DNA from 2 places in the Pseudomonas sp. GW821-FHT07E12 genome. Region 2 is predicted to be linked to the other one. Evidence: riboswitches for the same ligand, from Rfam matches in the RefSeq annotation. Region 2 holds a riboswitch; the other holds the start of a gene.

Region 1 (7,294 bases), on a different contig from region 2:
GCACGCCCCGTCGTCGAATACCTCTCCAGCCTTTCCGGGCGCGAAATCTCCGAGCGCCAGCTCGCGGCCGACGTCGCTGCCCGGGTCATGGGCATCACCTTCACGGTCTATACCGACGGTCGCAACGTCGATCGCACGCTGCCGTTCGACCTGATCCCGCGCACCATCCCGCTCAGCGAATGGCGGCGTACCGAGGCCGGGCTGAAGCAGCGCATGCAGGCGCTCAACCTGTTCATCGGCGATCTGTACGGCGAGCAGAGGATCGTCAAGGACAAGGTGTTCCCGGCGATGCTGCTGGCCGAGTCGGTCAACTTCCGCCCGCAGTGCGTGAACATCAAGCCGCCATTGGGGGTGTGGGCGCATATCTGCGGTTCGGATCTGGTCCGGGATGCCGACGGCACGTTGTATGCGCTGGAGGACAACCTGCGGATTCCTTCCGGGGTGAGCTACATGCTGGAGAACCGGCAGGTGGCCAAACGGGTGTTTCCCGAACTGTTCGAGACCACCGCGATCCTGCCGGTCGATGAATACCCGGCGCAGCTGTACGACACCCTGGCGGCGCTGAGCCCGCGCCCCGGCGACGTGCCGGTGATCGCGCTGCTGACCCCGGGCGTGTTCAACAGCGCCTATTTCGAGCACGCGTACCTGGCGCAGGCGATGGGCATCGAGCTGGTCGAGGGCGATGACCTGTTCGTGGCCGACGACGACTGCACCTACATGCGCACCGTGTACGGCCCGCGCCGGGTCGATGTGATCTATCGCCGCATCGACGATGCCTTCATCGATCCGGAGGCGTTCCGTCCCGATTCGGTGCTGGGCGTGCCGGGCCTGATCCGCAGCTGGCGCGCCGGCAAGGTCGCGCTGGCCAATGCACCGGGTGCGGGCGTGGCCGACGACAAGGTGGTGTTCGCCTACGTGCCGCAGATGATCAAGTACTACCTCGACCAGGAGCCGATCCTGCCGAACGTGCCCAGCTACCTGTGCCACGACGACAAGGACCGGCAGTACGTGCTCGAGCACCTGGAGGAACTGGTGGTGAAGCCGGCCAACGAGTCCGGTGGCTACGGCATGTTGATCGGGCCGCGCTCGACCAAGCGCCAGCGCGAGCAGTTCCGCAAGCTGATCGAGGCCGACCCGCGCAACTACATGGCGCAGCCGACCCTGAACCTGTCGACCGCGCCGATCGTCACCGAGGACGGCCCGGCGCCGCGACATCTGGACCTGCGCCCGTTCATCCTCTCGCGCGAGGACACCTACGTGACCACCGGCGGGCTGACCCGGGTGGCGATGCAGGAAGGTTCGCTGGTGGTGAATTCCTCGCAGGGCGGTGGCGCCAAGGACACCTGGGTGGTCGATCTGGACGAGGACATGGCCTGATGCTCTCCCGCGTCGCCAACAATCTGTACTGGTTCAGTCGTTACCTGCGCCGGGCCGAGAACACCGCGCGGCTGGTGAGCGTGGGCAGTCTGCTGCAGCTGGACCTGCCACGCTCGGTGCGTTTCGCCTGGCGGCCGATGATCGATACGGTCGGTGCCGACGAGATCTTCAACGAGTTGTTCCCGAATGCCGGCGATGATGTCGCCGATACCGACGTGGTGCGCTTCCTGCTGCTGGACGAGCGCAACCCGTCCTCGCTGCGCAGCTCGATCGATCAGGCGCGCGAGATCCTGCGCGGCATTCGCGACACCCTGCCGCAGGAGGCGTGGGAAGCAGTCAATGACCTGCACCTGCACATCGGTGCGGAAGGCGAGCGCAGCATTGGCCGGCGTTACCGGATGGAGTTTCTCGGGCGGATCACCGATGCCTGCCTGAAGGTGTCCGGATTGCTGACCGCCAACGTCAGCCGCGATATCGGTTTCCAGTTCATGCGCCTGGGCACGGCGATCGAGCAGGCCGACATGACCACGCGCATCATCGATGCGGCCGCCTCGGGCCTGATCACGCCGCGCCAGCCGGACGATCGCGAGGCCTACCAGAACATGCAGTGGATGAACGCGCTGCGCGCGCTGGCTGCGTACCAGATGTACCGCCGGCATGTGCGTCAGCGGGTCACTGATGAGCAGGCGTTGCGCTTCCTGCTGCAGAACAACGAGTTTCCGCGCAGTGTGCAGTTCTGTTTGAGCCGGGCGGCGAGCATCCTGCCGAGCATGCCGCCGCGACCGCAGGCTGAGCGGGCGTTGATGCGGGTGTCGGGGATGATCCGCAATGCGGATCCGGTGTGGTTGGCGGCCAATGAGCCTACGGTGTTCATGGATGAGATCCAGGTGCGACTTGGGGAGTTGCACGGGGCTATTGCCGAGGCTTATTTCAGTTCTTAGTGGTGGGGCTTGGGTGTGCGGTGTTGTGACTGTAGGGGGGGATCCAATGTCTTCCACGCCATCCATCAACTGTCGTCCCCGCGAAGGCGGGGGTGAGGCGCCGCTGCTGGCGAGCCACTGGCTCGCGCGGCGCTGAGCGCCATCGGGTTCTGTCCGATGGCCGGGGATCGAAGATCCATGGACGTTGCTTCTTGGGTTTGAAGTAACGGCAACAGCAACAGCAAAGGCTTTCGCTCCTTCGGAGCGAGTCACTTGTTCTTTGCTTGTGCAAAGAAAAGTAACCAAAAGAAAGCACACCCCGGCCTACGCGCCCTCCGCTGCGCTACGGGTTCGCGGAGTCGAAGGGATTTTCTGACGCGACTTCCTGTCGCGGCAGAAAACGACGCACATCCATGTGCGTCGCCCTTCGGGTTTTTCCCGTCGTCTCCGCCGCTGCGGCAGGGGCCCCGGTAAGTCAAAGGCGAAACGCAACAGCAAAATCACAAGCAACGGCAACGGCAACGGCAACGGCCACAGCAACAGCAACAGCAACAGCGATGCCTTGCTGTGGAGGCTGATTCGGCTTCGGCCGATATTGGAGCGATCAGCGCTGGGTAAGTCGGCTGCCCTCCGGTCCGGGGAGTGCCCTCCGGCCTGCTGCCATTCAGGCCCGCTGGCTTCCTGCTACCATGCGCGCCCCTGAAGGTGACCGTCGGTGTATCGAGGGTTTAAACGGGAATCCGGTGCGTCAGCCGTGTTGGCTGGCAATTCCGGAGCTGCCCCCGCAACGGTGGGCGAGTACACGTTCCGCAGGTAATGCCACTGTGCCTTCGGGCATGGGAAGGCGTGGGACGGAGGGCGCAAGCCTTCGCTCGCGAGCCCGGAGACCGGCCACAGGATCGACCCGGCGCGCGGTGGGCGTGACCTTGGCGCGCTGTGTCCTGCGCCATCGTCCTGCTGCCCGTTCGCCGGCTTTACCCACCGTCCGCGCGGGAAGGCGCGGTAGCAGGAGCCACCTCACGATGTCGCTGTTCCCCACTGTTTCCCCACGCCGCGCTGTGCTTGCGTTGGCGCTGTCCTCGATCGTCGCCCCGGCCGTCGCCGCCGATGTCAACGACCTCGACCAGGTCGTGGTCACCGCCACCCGTACCGCGCAGACCCAGGACCAGACCCTGGCGCCGGTGACCGTGATCGACCGCGCCGAGATCGAGCGTCGTCAGGTCACCTCGCTGCCGGACCTGTTGCGCGGTGAGCTGGGTGTGTCGATCGCCAACAATGGCGGTCCGGGCAAGACCACGTCGCTGTTCCTGCGCGGCACCGAGTCCGATCACGTGCTGGTGCTGGTCGATGGCGTGCGCATCGGCTCGGCCACGGCGGGTGGTGCGGCGCTGCAGGACATCCCGGTCGAGCAGATCGAGCGTGTGGAAATCGTGCGCGGGCCGTTCTCCAGCCTGTACGGCTCGGAGGCGATCGGCGGCGTGGTGCAGATCTTCACCCGGCGTCCGAAGGGGGCGTTCACGCCGACCTTCAGCGTCGGCGTCGGCAGCGACAACGCGCGCCGCTATACCGCCGGTCTTGCCGGGCAAAGCCAGAGCGACCTCAGCGAGCACGGCGGCTGGTACTCGGTCAATGCAGTGCACGACGAGACCGATGGCATCAACGCTTATCTCAACACCGCCAGCAGTGCCTACGACCCGGATCGCGACGGTTATCGCAACGATTCGCTGAGCGTGCAGGGCGGCTGGCGCTTCAATCGCGAGTGGGATGCCGACGTGCAGGCGCTGCGCGCCGACAGCCGCAACGAGTACGACGGCACGATCTACGGCGGCAATCTCGCCAAGGGCGTGCAGCAGGTGGTCGGTGGCCGCGTGCGCTATGCACCGACCGATGCGCTCAAGCTCACCGCCAGCGTCGGCGCCAGCCAGGATCTGAGCGACGCCTACTACGACGGCACCTACGTTTCGACCTTCGATACCCGCCGCTCGCTCGGCTCGCTGCAGGCTGACGTCGATGCCGGCCCGGGCCTGCTGTCGCTGGGCCTGGACTGGCAGCGCGACCGTATCGCCAGCAGCGAGACCTACGACGAGGATCAGCGCATCAATCGTGGCGCGTTCGCACAGTGGCAGCAGAGCTTCGGTGCGCAGTCGCTGCAGGCCAGCGTGCGTCATGACGACAACAGCCAGTTCGGTGGCAAGAACACCGGCAGCCTGCTGTGGGGCTGGAACTTCGCCGAGCACCTGCGCCTGACCGCCAGTTACGGCACCGCGTTCAAGGCGCCGACCTACAACGAGCTGTACTACCCGGGCTATGGGAATCCGAACCTGAAGCCGGAAAATTCGCGCAGCCTCGAGCTGGGCCTGCGCGGTGAGTACGACTGGGGTACCTGGACGCTCAACACCTACCAGACCCGCGTCGACGACCTGATCGCCTACGACTCCTCGCTGGTGGACGCGACGCATCCGTTCGGACAGCCCAACAACATCGACAAGGCGCGCATCGGCGGTGTCGAGGCCGGTTACGACACCACGCTGGCCGGCTGGACGCTGCGCACGCGTCTGACCTGGATGGATCCGAAGGCCGACGGCGACACCTATCACGGCAACTGGCTGCCACGGCGCGCGCGCCAGACCGGCCGGATCGATGCCGATCGCCGCTTCGGTGCGTTCTCGGTGGGCGGCAGTGTGTTCGCCTCCGGCGCGCGTTACGACGACCTGGCCAACACCACGCGCCTGGGTGGCTACGGCCTGCTCGACCTGCGCGTGGGCTATGAGGTCAGCAGCGACTGGAGCGTGGCACTGAGCGCGAACAACGTGTTCGATCACCAGTACGAGACCGCTGCCTGGTACGCGCAACCCGGTCGTAATTACCAGTTGACCTTGCGCTACCATCCGGCGGAGTGATGGCGCGATGTTGTGGGAGGGGCTTCAGCCCCGACGGGGTTTGCCCGGAAAGCGTCGGGACTGAAGTCCCTCCCACAAGCTCCCAGGCCCTCGGAAATCCCGTTCCTTCTTCAGGAGAGCCTCGTCGATGAAACCCCTGTCGCGCCCCGCAGAAACCGGCCTGTTCATCGTGCTGATGGTGGTGATGGTGGCCACCCGCTTCAATCACGTCGGCGACTGGCTGCACCTGCCGGATGCGTCGATGGCGGTGTTCTTCCTGGGCGGGCTGTATCTGCGTCGGCACTGGCAGTTCGCGGTGCTGCTGGCATTGGCGTTCGCGGTGGACTGGGCCGCGATCGAGCTGGCCGGCGTCAGCGATTTCTGCGTCACCGCCGCCTATGCGCTGTTGCCGGTGGCCTATGGCGTGCTCTGGTATGCCGGTCGCGCAATCGCGCCACGGCTGGGCAATAGCTTCGGTCCGCTGGGGTTGGCGTGGGTGGTCGGCGTCGCCGCCGCCGCGTTGTCGTTCCTGATATCCAACGGCGCTTTCTACTGGCTTGGCGGCCGCTACACCGATCCGCACATGGCCGAGTACCTCGCCCGCGCATGGAAGTGGGGTCCGTTGTTCGTACGCACCACGGCCTGCTATCTGGCCGTGGGATTGGTGTTGCATGGCGTGTTGGCGAGGATTTTCGCCGCGCGTCGTCTAGCCGTTGCCAGGTGATCGTGAGATGAGCAAACCCGAACGTGACGACGCCTACTACCGCGAGCGTTCGCAGCGGCAGAAGGAACTGGTGGACCGGCGCATCGCGCGGGCGACCATCGACCGGGGTGTGCTGGTGGTCAACACCGGCAATGGCAAGGGCAAGAGTTCCTCCGGGTTCGGCATGTTGGCGCGCTCGCTCGGGCATGGCCTGCGCTGCGGCGTGGTGCAGTTCATCAAGGGCAGTTATTCGACCGGCGAGGAAGCGTTCTTCCGTTGCTTCCCCGGGCAGGTGGACTACCACGTGATGGGTGAGGGCTTCACCTGGGAAACCCAGGACCGCAGTCGTGACATCGAGGTGTCGATGGCGGCGTGGGCGCTGTGCAAGCGGATGCTGGCCGATCCGGGCTACGACTTCGTATTGCTGGACGAACTCAACATCGTGCTGGCCAAGGAGTACGTGCCGCTCGATGACGTACTCGCTGCATTGGCTGCGCGTCCGCCGCGCCAGCATGTCGTCATCACCGGGCGTGGCGCACCGGATGCGTTGGTCGAAGCCGCCGATACCGTGACCGAGATGCGCGTGATCAAGCATGCGTTCAAGGCCGGGATCATGGCGCAGAAGGGCATCGAGCTCTGAGCACGATGGCGATCGCGTGGCTGGCGGTCGCGTTGGACGTGCTGCTGGGCGAGCCGCGTCGTGCGCACCCGTTGGTGTTGTTCGGGCGCTGGGCGAACTGGTTTGAAGCGCATTGCTATCGCGATCGACGTCGCGCCGGCCTGCTGGCGTGGTGTCTGGCGGTGTTGCCGTGGGTGCTGTTGGCGACGGCGATGCAGTGGATGTTGTGGCGCTGGTCGCCGTGGGCCGGTGCCGGCTTCGTCGCAGTGACGCTGTACTTCGCGCTGGGGCTGCGCAGCCTGGGCGAACACGCGTTGCCGGTGGCACGTGCGCTGGAGGCAGATGATCTGCCGACCGCGCGCATTGCAGTGGGACGCATCGTCAGCCGTGACACCGCCACGCTCGATGCCACCCAGGTGGCCGCTGCCGCCACCGAATCGGTCTTGGAAAATGGCAGCGACGCGGTGTTTGCCGCGTTGTTCTGGGGTGTGTTGCTGGGCGCGCCGGGCGCGGTGCTGTACCGGTTGGCGAATACGCTCGATGCGATGTGGGGCTATCGCACGCCGCGCCTGCTCCGGTTCGGCTGGGCGGCGGCGCGTATCGACGACGTACTGAACTTCATTCCGGCGCGATTGACCGCGTTGACCTATGCATTGCTGGGACACACGCACACCGCGCTGCGTTGTTGGCGTGCCCAGGGACCGATCTGGAAGAGCCCGAACGCAGGCCCGGTGATGGCAGCAGGCGCCGGTGCGCTGCGGGTCGCGCTGGGCGGCGCGGCGCCGTACCACGGGCA
Region 2 (7,294 bases):
ACCAGCAGGCGCGAGTGGGCCGCGAGTGCGGCGGTGTAGTCGTCAGGCGACGTGGCGGTAATGGTCTGCATGTTCATGTGTGTCGTCATTGTCGGGGCAGGTGGCGAGCACCTGCGAAATCCAGCCGTCGATGGCGGCGGCGTCGCGCTCGCCATGCGGCATCTGTTCGATCAAAAGGCGCGGGAACGGGCTGGCGAAGAAACCGGCGATGCGATGCACCGCCCCGCAGAAATACTCCTCGCCCCACTGCGTCTCGCCGGTACCGAACACCGCCACCCGCGTCGGCTTGCCGACCGCCTCCACCAGTTCGGCGATGAAACGCTTCATCTCCGAAGGCGTGCGACCGGCATTGTCGGTCCACGAGCCGAGCAGGAACAGCTCGTAATCCGATGGCGGCAACGGCGCGTCAGCCAGCGACTGCACATCGGTCTCGATCCAATCCAGCACATGACCTGCCGCCTCGCAGCGCGCGCGTACCTGCCGCGCTACGTCGCGCGTGTTGCCGCTGAGCGAGGTAAGGGCCAGCAGGATACGCATAAGGCAGAGATTGGGGATTCGGGATTGGGGATTGGGGATTCGTGAAAGCGGATTCCGGGAGGCGTGATGCACTGCTTTTGCCAATCCCGAATCCCCAATCCCCAATCCCGGCTCCTCACAGATCGTCGAATCCGTTGTCGGAATTGGTCTTCTTGTAGCTGGCGTTGCGCATCTCGAAGAAGTCGGTCTTGGTCTCGGTGAAGTTGTCAGCGTAGGCCTTGATCCACGGCATCACGTTGTCGGTGGTGTCCGAGTACAGCTTCTCGATGCCGAGCATGCCGGACATCTTGTTGGCGCGGTACTTCACGTAGCGGATCATCTCGTCCACATCGATGCCGTCGATGCCGTCGAGCACTTCGCCGGTCCACTGCGTTTCCAGCTCGATCGCGTGCGTGAACGCCTTGTGCACGTAGTCGGTCAGCTCGTTGGTCTGCAGCTCCGGGTTCTCGCCGACGATGGCGCGGATCACCTCGCTGATGAACTTGGTGTGGGCCAGTTCGTCGCGGTTGATGAAGCTGATGATCTTGCCGGTGCCGGTCATCCGGTTCTGGCGCACCAGATTGTAGAAGTAGGCGAAGCCGGAATAGAAGTTGATGCCTTCCAGGATCGAGGACTGGATCAGCGAGCGCAGCAAGGTCTCGGCGGTCTTGTCGCGCATGAAGTCGTTGTAGGACTCCATGATCGGCGCGTTGCGCTTGAGGATCGTCGGGTGGGTGCGCGCGATCTCGAACACGCGGTTCTGGTTGGCCAGGTCAGTGATCGAGGCCAGCACGTAGCTGTAGCTCTCGTTGTGGATCACTTCCTGCTGGCCGATGATCGCGGCATTGGCATGCGCGGCCGGGTCGGTGATGTATTCGGCGACGTTGTAGATGAAGCGCGTCTGCGGCGAATCCAGCGTGGCGAGCAGGCCGATGATCGAGTCATACGCGTTCTTCTCGCGTGCCGACAGCTCGCCGTACTGGCGCGCGTCGATCTTCATGTCGACCTCGTCCGGGATCCAGAAGTTGGTCGATAGCTCCTTGTAGGCCCGGTAGAACGACGGGTACGGGATGTCGTTCCAGTTCAGGATGCCGGAAGTCTGCCCGTTGATGATGCCGGTCGAACGGTTCGGGTTGCGCGGCTCAAGGATCTTGATGCGGTCGAGCGGGGTTGCCATGTGTACTTCTCGTGTTTCAGGTTGCGCGCGGCGACTGGAGGAAAGCCCCCCTGAGTCAGGGGGGCGCGCCGAAGGCGCGGGGGTATGGAAGCAACGTGATGCAGGGTCCACGGTTCGCAACGCGAACCGTGGAAGCGAAAGCGCGAATGCGCTTTAGCTGCTGCACCACTCGCACTCGGCGATGTCGATGTCGTTGGAGCGCACGTAGTACGTGGTCTTCAGGCCTTCGCGCCAGGCGGTCATGTGCAGGTCCAGCAAGGTGCTGGCGCGGATGGTGCTGGGCACGTAGAAGTTGAAGCTGATCGACTGGTCGACGTGGCGCTGGCGGCGCGCGTTCTGGCGCACCGAGGCGAACTGGTCGACCTTGTAGGCGCCCTTCTCGTAGTACGGCCAGGTTTCCAGCGACAGGCCCGGCGCGGCGACCGGACGACGGAAGTCCTTCTTCTCCTCGTAGTAGAACGCCGAGTAGATCGGGTCGATCGAGGCGGTGGAGCCGGCGATCTGTGCGGTGCTCATGTTCGGCGCGACCGCCATCAGCCAACCGTTGCGCACGCCGTTCACGCTGACCTGCGCGGCGAGGTTCAACCACTGCGGGCTGTTGTACTCGCGATCGCGGAAGTAGGCGCCGTTGTGCCAGTCGCTGCCCGGGAAGGCGCTGTAGGTGCCCTTCTCCCGCGCCAGCTCCATGCTGGCCTGGATGGTCAGGTAGTTGATCCGCTCATACAGCGAGTCGCTGTAGTCCTCGGCGTCCTTCGAACCCCAGTGGATCGCCTTCTGCGCCAGCAGGTGGTGCCAGCCGAAGGTACCCAGGCCGATGGCGCGGTACTTGCGGTTGGTGATCGTGGCCTGCGGCACCGGCAGATCGTTGAGATCGATCACGTTGTCGAGCATGCGCACCTGGATCGGGATCAGGCGCTCGAGCACGTCGGTGATCAGGTCGCCCTGGTCCTCCTGCGGCAGCACCGCGCGGCCGAGGTTGATCGAGGACAGGTTGCAGACCACAAAGTCGCCGGCCTGCTTGGTGGTGACGATCTGATTGCCCGAAATGATCTCCTGCATCATGCGCGTGGGGCTCATGTTCTGCAGGATCTCGGTGCACAGGTTCGACGAATACACCATGCCGGCGTGCTTGTTCGGGTTCTTCCGGTTGACTTCGTCGCGGTAGAACATGAACGGGTTGCCGGTCTCCAGCTGGCTGACCATCAGCCGCTTGAAGATGTCGATCGCCTTGATCGTCTTGCGGCCGATGCGCTCGTCGGCGACCACTTCCTCGTAGTGCTTGCGGAAGCTGCCGTTCGGGTCGCCCTTCTTCTCGTCGAAGAAGTCCTGCAGGTACCAGCCCTTCACGCGCTTCACTTCGTGCGGGTCGAACAGGTACCAGTCGCCGCGACGCTCGACCGCTTCCATGAACAGGTCGGGGATGCACACCGAGGTGAACACGTCGTGCGCGCGCAGGCGCTGGTCGCCGTTGTTCAGGCGCAGGTCCAGGAACGCTTCGATGTCGCGGTGCCAGACGTCCAGGTAGACCGCGACCGCGCCCTTGCGCTGGCCGAGCTGGTCCACCGACACGGCGGTGTTGTTGAGCTGCTTGATCCACGGCACCACGCCGCCGGACGAATTGGCCACGCCGCGGATCGCCGAACCGGACGAACGCACGTAACCCATGTACGCGCCGACGCCGCCGCCACCCTTGGAGACGCGGGCGATGTCGGTGTTGGAGTCGTAGATGCCCTGCAGGCTGTCATCGACGGTGTCGATGAAGCAGCTCGACAGCTGGCCGCCGACCTTGCCGGCGTTCTGCAGCGTCGGCGTGGCCACGGTCATGTACAGGTTGGACAGCGCCCAGTAGGCCTCGCCGACCAGCTGCATGCGGCGCTCGCGCCCACCCTTGCCGGTGCCGCCCTCGTTCTGCATCAGGTACAGCGCGATGGTCAGCCAACGCTCCTGCGGCAGCTCGAACACGCCGCGCGAGGTGTCGGTGGCCAGGTAACGCGTGGCCAGCAGGTACAGGCCGTTGTAGGCGAACAGCTTGTCGCGCTCCGGCTCGATCATGCGGCCGGCTTCCTGCAGCTCTTCCTTGGAATAGCTGCGCAGGATGTCGTTGGAATAGACGTTGCGGTCGGCCAGGCTTTCCTGCAGGCCGACGAACGAGCCGTACTTCTGGCTGGCGTCGTAGAAGCGGTTGCGGCTGGCGCGCTTGTACAGGCGGCGCAGGTACAGACGCGCGGCGAAGAATTCCCAGTCCGGCGCGGTCAGGTCCACGCGCGCTTCGGCCTCGCGGATCAGCATGTCGACCAGGTCGTCGGCGTTGACGCTGTCCTTGCGGTCGATGAAGCCGAACACCACGCGCTTGTAATCGGCCGCATCCAGATGCGGGAACTCGGCGTGGATGGAATCGATCGCGCGCTCCAGGCGCGCGAGGTCAAACGGAATACGGCGGTTGCCGGCTTCCTTGGTGATCCAGGTGGAGACGCTGGATTCGTCGAGAGTCTGAACGGGCATTACGGCAGCTTGAGGAGGCGGAGGAACTACGTCCGCGGGATCGGGGGTGGTATCGGCAACGGCGGGGATGACGACGCTGGCCGGGGTAACGGGGGCGGACTGCGAAGGGGTAGCCGCCGCGGCGGCAAGGGTGTCATTCGTGCTCATGCGTCCTCCTGTGGGTGCACCAACCTCGCTCTTCGCAGGCGAGGCGGGCCATGACGCCGGAGTACGACGGCGGTGTCGCGAGGGCCGCAGCGCGCGCAGGCCACAGGCCCACGGGCAGCTCCCGCTTCACCGGCCATCCCCCTCCGGGGACGCCACGGCCGGCACCGCGCGAGGTGCATGCGCGCGGCTGTCGGCAGGTCTTCGGACTGATGGGTACGGTCGGCACGGGGCCGACCACCTTGGCCGTCGCTTCCCAGGACCCTGTCCCAGTGCATTGACGACGTCGTTCCCAATCACCGCTGCGGGGCAGTACCGGAGTGGCCCGAACAGGCGTCACCGGCTTCCCTCTTCGCCTCCACCCCTGGTTGGGGGTAGGGCGACCGACGGACCCAAGATAGTGGGGTCATAGACGGTGGTCAACACAAAATGATGGGCAATTTCGGAAAGCCTTGCTGGGCAATGAAAAAGTCTCGACGCCTTCTTCACACGCTTCGAGGGACGTCCAAAACGGTTGCGCAGTCAAGTTGGAAATGACGTGGCGCGGACCGGAAATTCACAGTCCGTTGGCGTGCCCGCGCGATCGCTACTCCCAATGCACCGCGGTCAGCGCCTGGTGCAAGCGCGTCATCGCCGCGCCCGCGCCGAACGGCGGCTTGCGCGGCGGGTCGTAGACCTCCGGGCGGGTGCCGCTGACCATCAGGTCCATCGCCACGCAGCGGCCGTTGCGCACGCTGCGGTAGCCCTCGACCTGCAGGAAATGGCTCATCGCCGCATCGCCGGCCCGGAAGTGGGCGAAGGCCACGCCGCCGATTTCGACCTGATCGGGCAGGCCCTGCGCTTGCGGCGGTGCTTCCAGGCAGCGCTCGACCTCGCGCATGCTGCCGCTGCTGCCGATCCGCAACTCGGCGGCGGTGAGATCGTTGGAGCCGTCCAGCACCAGCGCCGCCAGCGCCTTGCCCTCGCTGTCACCGGGGGCGAAGGCCTTCCAGCCGTCGGTGTCGAGGTATTTGCGGTCGAAGTCGTGTTTGAGCTCGGTGTCGGGCACCGGCATCAGCTGCAGGCCGATCGCCTCGTCGGCGAACACCGGGGTCGGCCCGGCAGGCTGACGCGGCGGCGGTACCGACGCGACGGCGGCGCTGCTGGTGACCGGCGCAGCCGTCTGCTCGCAGCCACCCAACATCAGCCCGACAAGAACACAGAAGGCAGGCAGTATCAGGCGGTTCGGCATGCTGGCGGGCTCGGTCGTTCGGCGCCGCTCATGCTGCTCCCGCCAAGGTGAACGCCGCTCCACGAAAATGCGGCAACAGAAAGTGTGGGCATATGCTCATGCCCGTGCGCCATTGGCGACGGTCTGGGCGCGGCAACGAGGATGAATGGAGGACTGTCTCCCTTCCCCCTCTTCATATAGACCGCCACGCATGACCCAGCTGCCCGATCCCCCCGGACATCCGCCTCTCGACGCCGATCAGGAAGACCGGCACTGGGCCGATCTGCTTTCGCCCTCCCGGCGCAGGCTGCTGCTCGACGCCGGACTGGTCGGAGCCGGCTTGGCAACGGTGGCCACGCCAGCCTTGGCCACCGTCGCGACGCCTGCCACGCAACACGCATTGCCTGCCGGATTGGCGACCGATCGGAGTGGACTGCTGCTACCGATCAAAGGCCCCGGACAGAGCCCGTGGGGTCTACAGACCGCGTCGCAACCGACCACCCGTCCACCCAGCGTGCGCCCGGACGAGAACACGCTGCCGACGAGGCCACGCGCCTACACCGACGTCAAGAGTTACCACGCGCATATCTATTTCGACGACGACAACTACGAGAAGGCCGCGCAGATCCGGCGCTGGGCGGCCGAACGCTTCCCGGTCGAACTGGGCGACTGGAACCTGGAGCCGCGCGGCCCGCACGTCACGCCCTCGTTCTATTTCGGCTTCACCAACGAACTGCTGCCGATCCTGGTGCCGTGGCTGCAACTCAACAGCCTCGGCCTGACCATCCTGCTGCATCCCAATACCGGTGACCCGCGCTCGGATCATCTGTATTACGCGCTGTGGGTGAATCGCTCGCAGCCGGTCAATGCCTACGCGTGGCGCCGTTTCGTGGACGGCGGCGGCGGTGATGTGGAGCAGATCAATCCGAACGTGGTGCCGACGGTGCCGCTGGAGACCTGAGTATGGCCAAGGTCGCCCCTCTCCGACTGACCTCATTGCTCGTGTGAGTCAGGGGACGCTCTCGACAAGCGTTCCCACATCGAAGTTCCTACTGTGCGAACTACGGCTACTGATGATGACTTCATGCGATCGAAACTCGCGCTCGCTGCCGCATCTGGCAACGAAGTAGTAAGGCGTTGGTCCCGGGCCTGCAACCACCATCATCGCTGTAGAAAACTCAGCAGGGACATCCCGCATCGACGACTGCACGCCAGTCTCTACAGAGACCAGGCCGAGCCTGCATTGTTGATCGGGTTTCTCTGCCAATTTCGACACAGGCACCGATCCGGATACCCGAACGATCATGTCGCCGCCGAAAGTAGTGCATCCGGCAGCCAACCATGTCCCCAGGAAAAGGGGCAACAGCACAACCTTCATTTGCCGCACTCCTCTGTTCTTCTCAGGCACTGCTAGCGCACCTCTGCATGGCTCTCAGAACGTGCCTATCACCCCTAATTCACCGGCAGCAGCACGTTCATCAGCGAGGCGTCCTCCGGATCCGGTTTGAGCTCGAAGCCCAGGCTCTCGCACATCGCCAGCATCGTGCGGTTCTCGCGTAGCACCTGGCCTTCCACCGCCTTCAGGCCGAGCCAGCGGGCGTACTCGATCATGATCCGCATCAGCTGCCAGCCGATGCCGTGGCCCTTGAGGTCCGAGCGGATCAGGATGCCGTACTCGCCGCGCTCGTAATCGGCGTCGGCGTGCAGGCGTACTGCGCCGAGCATGTCGCCGCTTCTGGGATCGA

Evidence for each region. Region 2 has a riboswitch for cobalamin ahead of AC3WJE_RS06100 (ribonucleoside-diphosphate reductase subunit alpha). Riboswitches for the same ligand answer to the same signal wherever they lie in the genome.
Region 1: it holds a riboswitch for cobalamin, as region 2 does, so the genes downstream of both, btuB (TonB-dependent vitamin B12 receptor) here and AC3WJE_RS06100 (ribonucleoside-diphosphate reductase subunit alpha) in region 2, are expected to answer to the same signal.

The regions. Positions count from the first base shown of each region.
Region 1 covers NZ_JBYSVX010000038.1:18,864-26,157, reverse strand. Annotated here, with positions in the region: gene AC3WJE_RS17595 (circularly permuted type 2 ATP-grasp protein) at 1-1,377, shown strand, start outside; gene AC3WJE_RS17590 (alpha-E domain-containing protein) at 1,377-2,318, shown strand; cobalamin riboswitch at 2,983-3,207, shown strand; gene btuB (TonB-dependent vitamin B12 receptor) at 3,320-5,197, shown strand; gene AC3WJE_RS17580 (hypothetical protein) at 5,325-5,900, shown strand; gene cobO (cob(I)yrinic acid a,c-diamide adenosyltransferase) at 5,908-6,519, shown strand; gene cbiB (adenosylcobinamide-phosphate synthase CbiB) at 6,516-7,294, shown strand, end outside.
Region 2 covers NZ_JBYSVX010000006.1:101,978-109,271, forward strand. Annotated here, with positions in the region: gene AC3WJE_RS06085 (thioredoxin family protein) at 1-71, opposite strand, end outside; gene AC3WJE_RS06090 (flavodoxin) at 43-537, opposite strand; gene AC3WJE_RS06095 (ribonucleotide-diphosphate reductase subunit beta) at 653-1,693, opposite strand; gene AC3WJE_RS06100 (ribonucleoside-diphosphate reductase subunit alpha) at 1,847-4,195, opposite strand; cobalamin riboswitch at 4,518-4,742, opposite strand; gene AC3WJE_RS06105 (hypothetical protein) at 4,926-5,570, opposite strand; gene AC3WJE_RS06110 (DOPA 4,5-dioxygenase family protein) at 5,761-6,510, shown strand; gene AC3WJE_RS06115 (hypothetical protein) at 6,559-6,927, opposite strand; gene AC3WJE_RS06120 (bifunctional acetate--CoA ligase family protein/GNAT family N-acetyltransferase) at 7,002-7,294, opposite strand, start outside.